DNA from 2 places in the Streptomyces sp. NPDC086989 genome. Region 1 is predicted to be linked to the other one. Evidence: riboswitches for the same ligand, from Rfam matches in the RefSeq annotation. Region 1 holds a riboswitch; the other holds the start of a gene.
The links. Region 1 has a riboswitch for S-adenosylmethionine ahead of thrC (threonine synthase). Riboswitches for the same ligand answer to the same signal wherever they lie in the genome.

Region 1 (3,398 bases):
TCCTGGTCACGCCGACGGTCACGCCGCCCGCGGTCTCGGCGAAGATGCCCTCGGTCTGCGCCAGGGTCTTGATGGCCTCGACGACCTGCTCGTCGGTGACGTCCTCGACGTAGCCGCCGGTGCGGCGGGCGATGTCCAGGACGTACGGGCCGTCGGCCGGGTTGCCGATGGCCAGCGACTTGGCGATGGTGTTCGGCTTCTGCGGGCGGACCACGTCGTGGCCGGCCTTGAAGGCGGTGGACACCGGGGAGCAGCCCTCGGCCTGGGCGCCGAAGATCTTGTACGGCTTGTCCTCGACGAGACCGAGCTTGATCAGCTCCTGCAGACCCTTGTCGATCTTCGTCAGCTGCGAGCCGGACGCGATCGGGATCACGATCTGGTCGGGCAGCTGCCAGCCGAGCTGCTCGCAGATCTCGTACGCCAGGGTCTTGGAGCCCTCGCCGTAGTAGGGGCGCAGGTTGACGTTGACGAAGCCCCAGCCCTCGCCCAGCGGGTCGCCGATGAGCTCGGAGCAGAAGCGGTTGACGTCGTCGTAGTTGCCCTCGATGCCGACGAGGTCGCCGCCGTACACACCGGCCATGACGACCTTGCCCTGCTCCAGGTCGTGCGGGATGAACACGCAGGAGCGGAATCCGGCCCGGGCGGCCGCGGCGCCGACTGCGCCGGCCAGGTTGCCGGTGGAGGAGCAGGAGAGGGTGGTGAAGCCGAAGGCGCGGGCGGCCTCGACGGCGATCGCGACCACGCGGTCCTTGAAGGAGTGCGTCGGGTTGCCGGAGTCGTCCTTGACGTACAGCTTGCCGGTGACGCCGAGCTCCTTGGCCAGGTTCTGCGCGTCGACGAGCTTGGTGAAGCCGGGGTTCAGGCTGGGCTTGGAGGCCACGTCCGCGGGGACGGGCAGCAGCGGGGCGTAGCGCCAGATGTTGTCGGGGCCGGCCTCGATCGCGGCGCGCAGCGCCTCGACGTCCTCGGGGGACCCGGTACCGATGGGGAGGTCGTAGGCGACTTCCAGCGGACCGAAGCACTCGACGCAGGCGAAAATGGGTCCGAGTTCGAAACGGGTACCGCACTCCCGACACGAGAGGCCGGTGGCAGGTCCGAGGTCGACAGAGGTGGCAACAGTCTGTGCAGCCATGATGGCGAGGCCCTTTCTCCTCATCTTCCCCATGGCGCACTTCGCCATGAGACGGAATTGGCACCTTCCCTAGCCGGGGACCCCGCTGCCGCAAGCAGGCGTGAGAACCGACTGGAGGGTTGCCGGGGCTTCAACGGGCCGTGTCCCTCTGCCCCTCTGGATGAGCGGTATGGCACCGGATCGCGCGCTCCATGGCGCGGCCGGGCGTTTGTCCGCGGGGACCCCCGGCATGCGGTGGTCCTTCGCGTTGTTCAAGACTGTAACTGAAGGTCCGGGTGGTTGAGACAGCCGTCCGAACCGCGAGATGGATCACTTTTCGGCTGAAAATGCCGAGCGCCGACGATGACCGAGGAGTGCCGAACGTGCTGGAAGAGGTGGAGCGCTGGTTTGCGGACCGCTCCTGGTCCGCGGCCGACCGACCGCTCGACCAGCTGCTTTCCGCCAAGCGGGCGGCGGGCACCACGGTCAGCGTCGTCCTGCCCGCGCTCGACGAGGAGGAGACGGTCGGCGCCATCGTCGAGGTGATCCGGCGCGATCTGATCGACGGGCCGGCGGTGCCGCTCGTCGACGAGCTGGTCGTGATCGACTCGGGCTCCACCGACCGGACCGCGGAGGTGGCCGCGAAGGCCGGGGCCCGGGTGGTGCACCGCGACGAGATCCTGCCGCGGATCCCGGCCCTGCCCGGCAAGGGCGAGGTGCTGTGGCGCTCGCTGCTGGTGACCACCGGCGACGTCGTCTGCTTCGTGGACGCCGACCTGCGGGACTTCTCGTCGGCGTTCGTGTCCGGGATCGTCGGCCCGCTGCTGACGGAGCCGGACGTGCAGTTCGTCAAGGCGATGTACGACCGCCCCTTCGGCGCGGACGCCGACGGGCCCGCCCCCGGCAAGGTCCCCGCCCAGGGGGGCCGGGTGACCGAGCTGGTCGCCCGGCCGCTGCTCAACCTGCACTGGCCGCAGCTGGCCGGGTTCGTGCAGCCGCTGGGGGGCGAGTACGCCGTGCGCCGCTCCCTGCTGGAGCGCCTGCCCTTCCCCGTCGGGTACGGCGTCGAGCTGGGCCTGCTGGTCGACGCGCTGCACACCGTCGGGCTGGACGCGCTGGCCCAGGTGGACGTCGGCGTACGGCTGCACCGCCATCAGGACGGCCGGGCGCTGGGCCGCATGGCCGCGGCGATCTACCGCACGGCCCAGCTGCGCCTCTCGCGCGGGCACCTGGTGCGCCCGGAACTGACCCAGTTCGAGCGCGGGCCGAACGGGTTCGTGCCGCGGACGTACCCCGTGGACACGGAGGAGCGGCCGCCGATGGCCGAGGTCAAGGAGTACTCCGGCCGCAGGGTGGCGTGAGGGAACGGACGTTTGAGCGGGTGGGCCCCGGGCTAGGTTCGCGGCATGGCTTCCCAGGTACTCGTTGCAGCGAACCGCGGCCCGCTCTCCTACGTCCTCGCCGACGACGGCACCCTCACGGCCCGGCGCGGCGGTGGCGGTCTCGTCTCCGGCCTCTCCGCCGCCCTCGCCCGGCAGCCGGAGGCGCTGTGGATCTGCGCGGCGCTGTCGGACGCCGACAGGGAGGCGGTCGGCCGGGGCGTCTCCGAGCCAGGTGTCCGGATGCTGGACATCGATCCCACCACGTACGACGACGCGTACAACGGCATCGCGAACTCGGTGCTGTGGTTCACCCACCACCACCTCTACGACGTCCCGCGCGAGCCGGTCTTCGACGCGGGGTTCCGGCGGCGCTGGGACTCGTACACCGCCTACAACCGGGCCTTCGCCGAGGCCCTGGCCGAGGAGGCCGCCGAGGGCGCCTCGGTCCTGGTGCAGGACTACCACCTGGCACTGGTGCCGGGGCAGCTGCGCGAGCTGCGGCCCGACCTGCGCATCGCGCACTTCACGCACACCCCGTGGGCCTCGCGTGACTTCCTCGCCATGCTGCCGGACGACGTGCGCGGGCAGCTCGTGTGGGGCATGCTCGGCGCGGACCAGCTGGGCTTCCACAGCTGGCGCTGGTCGGCGGAGTTCATCGCCGGGGCGGACCGGGACGACGCGGTCGGCATCGCGCAGCCGCACCTGCCCAGCGGCTCCCCGGAGCGCGGGGTGTGGCACCGCACCTACGCCGCCGACGGGTCCGGCCTCGGTCCGCGGCGCTTCACGGAGGTGCGGCAGTACCCCCTGGGCGTCGACGCGGACGATCTGCGCGCACTCGCGCACCGGCCGGTGGTGGACGACAAGCTGGCCGCCCTGCGGGCCGAGGTCGGCGACCGGGCGACGAT
Region 2 (3,398 bases), on a different contig from region 1:
GGACGCAGCGGCCCTCTTCGGTGCGGTACTGCCACTTGGCGCCGTCCGCGACGAGCTCCTTGACGGCCCGCACGAACCGCTCCACGTGCTCGTCGGGGGTACCGGCGCCGAAGCTGACACGGATGGCGTTGAGGGTGGGGGTCCCCCCGGACGAAGTCTGGGCGAGCTCGCCCGGGCCGGCCTCCGGGGCTCCGCACTCGCCCTGGGCCTGCGGCTCGCTGCCGAGCAGGGTGCGGACCAGCGGGTGGGCGCAGAACAGGCCGTCGCGGACGCCGATCCCGTACTCCGCCGACAGCGCGGCAGCGAAGTGCGAGCTGTTCCAGCCGCCCACGACGAAGGAGATGACGCCGACGCGCGGGGCGTCGTCGCCGAAGAGGGAGAGCACGCGCACGGCGGGGACCTCGGCCAGGCCTTCGCGGACCTTCGCGATGAGGTGCCGCTCGCGGGCGACGAGGTCCTCGAAGCCGGCCTCGGTCAGGGCCCTGCAGGCCGAGGCGATGGAGTAGACGCCGATGACGTTCGGGGAGCCGGCCTCGTGGCGGGCGGCCGTCGTGTGCCACTCGACGTCGACGCCGCCGTCCTCGCGACGGGCGACCTTGCGGGAGGCGCCGCCGCCGGCCAGGTACGGCTGCGCCTGCTGGAGCCAGTCCGCGCGGCCGGCCAGCACGCCCGAGCCGAACGGCGCGTACAGCTTGTGCCCGGAGAAGGCCACCCAGTCCACGTCCAGCTCCTGTACGGAGACGGGGTGGTGCGGGGCCAGCTGGGCGGCGTCCAGGACGATCCGCGCGCCGTGGGCGTGCGCGGCCGCGGCGAGCTCCTTCACCGGCCACAGTTCACCGGTGACGTTGGACGCGCCGGTGACGCAGACCAGGGCCGGGCCCTGGGGGCCTCCCCTGCCCGAGCGAGGCAGGGAGCCCGGGGAAGGCTCGCGGTCGGCGAGCGCGCGCTCCAGGATTTCGACGGCCTGGTCCGGGGTCCGCGGGGCGTCGAGGTAGGTGACCTGGGCGTTCGTCCACGGCAGCAGCGAGGCGTGGTGCTCGGTCTCGAAGACGAACACCTCGCAGTCCGCGGGGAGTGCGGCGGCGAGCAGGTTCAGCGAGTCGGTGGTGGAGCGGGTGAAGACCACCTGGTCGGCGGGCCGGCAGTCGAGGAACTCGGCGACGGTGGCCCGGCTCTGCTCGAAGAGGTCAGTGGAGAGCTGGGAGAGGTACCCGGCCCCGCGGTGGACGCTGCCGTAGTAGGGGGCGTACGCGGCGACGTCGTCCCAGACCCGCTGGAGGGCGGGGGCGCTGGCCGCGTAGTCCAGGGCCGCGTACGTGACCTCGCCGCCGGTGACGAGGGGGACGGTCACGTCCCGGCCGAGGACCGGCAGCGGCCGGGCACAGGCGGGGCCGGCGGTGGGGGGCACGGCGGAGGCGGTGGTGGCGACGACGGTGTTCGGGTACGTGGACATGGCGGTATCTCCCGGCAGGACAGGCTGAATGGCTTCGGAGGGCCCGTACGTGGGTGCACGGATGCACGGCGCGCGGGTACGCGGATGCACGTGTGCCAGTGGTACGGGAGTTGCCTCGACGCGCGGACGACTCGGGGCCGCACGGAGGGTGAAGAAGGGGCGGAGTCGCCCTATCGCATTCGCTTGCTCACGGAAAAGCTCCTCGGGAGACCAGGACCCCTGGTGTCGAGGGATCCGCGCTTGCCGTAGGCCTTTGTGGCTACGACCTGGTCATCACCCGGGGCACCCCGCCACGGAAGGAGGGTTGCCGGACAGCAAGCCGGGGCCGAAACGCTGTCACTCGTGACCTGGTCAGCATCCTGCCACAAGATCCCCGGCGCACAAGGCCCCGGTCCGCATGCTGGACCGGGGTCATGGGCGCCGTAGCCGGGGGCCTATGCGTTGCTGGCTGCCACCCAGCGGTCCAGGGCCGCCTTCGCCGCCCCCGAGTCGATGGACTCGGCCGCGCGGGTGATCGCCGCGCGGATCTCGTCCTCCAGGGAGCCCGTGCCCGGGTCCAGCGCCACCAGGGCCGCCGCCGAGTTCAGCAGGACCGCGTCGCGGACCGGGCCGGTCTCGCCGGCCAGCAGGCGGCGGGCGACGTCCGCGTTGTACGAGGCGTCCGCGCCGCGCAGCGCCGAGACGTCGACCAGCGGGATGCCCACGTCACGCGGGTCGAACGGCTGCTCGTCCACCCGGCCGTCGCGGACCCACCACACCCGGGAGGTGGCCGTGGTCGTCAGTTCGTCCAGGCCGTCGTCGCCGCGGAACACCAGCGCCGAGGAGCCGCGCTCCGCCAGCACGCCCGCCACGATGGGCGCCACCCGCGGGTCCGCCACGCCCGTGGCCTGCGCCCGCACCCGCGCCGGGTTGGTCAGCGGGCCGAGGAAGTTGAAGGTGGTCCGGATGCCCAGCTCCTTGCGGGCCGCGGCCACGTGCCGCAGCGCCGGGTGGAACTTCACCGCGAAGCAGAAGGTGATGCCGGCCTGCTCCGCGACCTCGACCACCCGCGCCGGGGTGAGGTCCAGGTTGACGCCGAGCTTCTCCAGCACGTCCGAGGACCCGCTCGCGGAGGACGCGGCGCGGTTGCCGTGCTTGACCACCTTGGCGCCCGTACCGGCCACCACGATCGACGACATCGTCGAGATGTTCACCGTTTTGGCCCCGTCGCCGCCGGTGCCGACGATGTCCACCGTCCGGCCCGGCACCTCGATCAGGTTGGCGTGCCCGTACATGGACCGGACGAGGCCGTTGATCTCCGCGACGGTCTCCCCCTTGGCCCGCAGTGCCACCGCGAAACCGGCGATCTGGGCGTCGGTGGCCTCGCCGCGCATGATCCGGTCCATGGCCCAGGCCGTTTCCTCGGCGCGCAGGTCCTGACCGGTCAGCAGGGCGTCGAGGAGACCCGGCCAGCTGCCGGCCGCCACGCTGTCGCCGCCTGCCGGGGTCGCAACGTTCATGGTCCGCTCCTGCTGTCCGTCGGCCACCCGGTCCCGGGGCCCACTCGAATGGGAAGGAGATCAGCCTATCCAGCCCCGGGGACGGCAAAGAGCCCCGTCCAGACACTGGACGGGGCTCTCGCCGTGGCGACACCGGGACTGACCTGAATCAGCCCCTCAGGTGGGATCAGTGGTGGCCGTGGCCGCTCTGGATCTCCTTGTACTCCTCCACCGTGGGCTTCGGAATCTGGTTGTTCTCGGCGTAGAAGCCCTTGCTGAGCTTCGCGCGGAGCTTCTCCATGCGGCCGACCTTGCGCTCGACGCCGTTCTCGTCGACCGTCGGGCCGATCTCGACCGGCTTGTACTGCTCGTGCGCGGTGAGCGTGTGCAGCTTGCCCTGCGAGAGCGGCTCGTGGACCTCGACGAACTCACCGTGCGGCAGGCGCTTGATGATGCCGGTCTCGCGA

Region 2: it holds a riboswitch for S-adenosylmethionine, as region 1 does, so the genes downstream of both, ACIPK4_RS10610 (aminotransferase class V-fold PLP-dependent enzyme) here and thrC (threonine synthase) in region 1, are expected to answer to the same signal.

The regions. Positions count from the first base shown of each region.
Region 1 covers NZ_JBIVAL010000001.1:103,189-106,586, reverse strand. Annotated here, with positions in the region: gene thrC (threonine synthase) at 1-1,132, opposite strand, end outside; SAM riboswitch class I at 1,150-1,299, opposite strand; gene ACIPK4_RS00550 (glucosyl-3-phosphoglycerate synthase) at 1,495-2,472, shown strand; gene ACIPK4_RS00545 (trehalose-6-phosphate synthase) at 2,518-3,398, shown strand, end outside.
Region 2 covers NZ_JBIVAL010000004.1:204,947-208,344, reverse strand. Annotated here, with positions in the region: gene ACIPK4_RS10610 (aminotransferase class V-fold PLP-dependent enzyme) at 1-1,453, opposite strand, end outside; SAM riboswitch class IV at 1,685-1,801, opposite strand; gene trpD (anthranilate phosphoribosyltransferase) at 1,888-2,952, opposite strand; gene ACIPK4_RS10600 (ubiquinol-cytochrome c reductase cytochrome b subunit) at 3,119-3,398, opposite strand, start outside.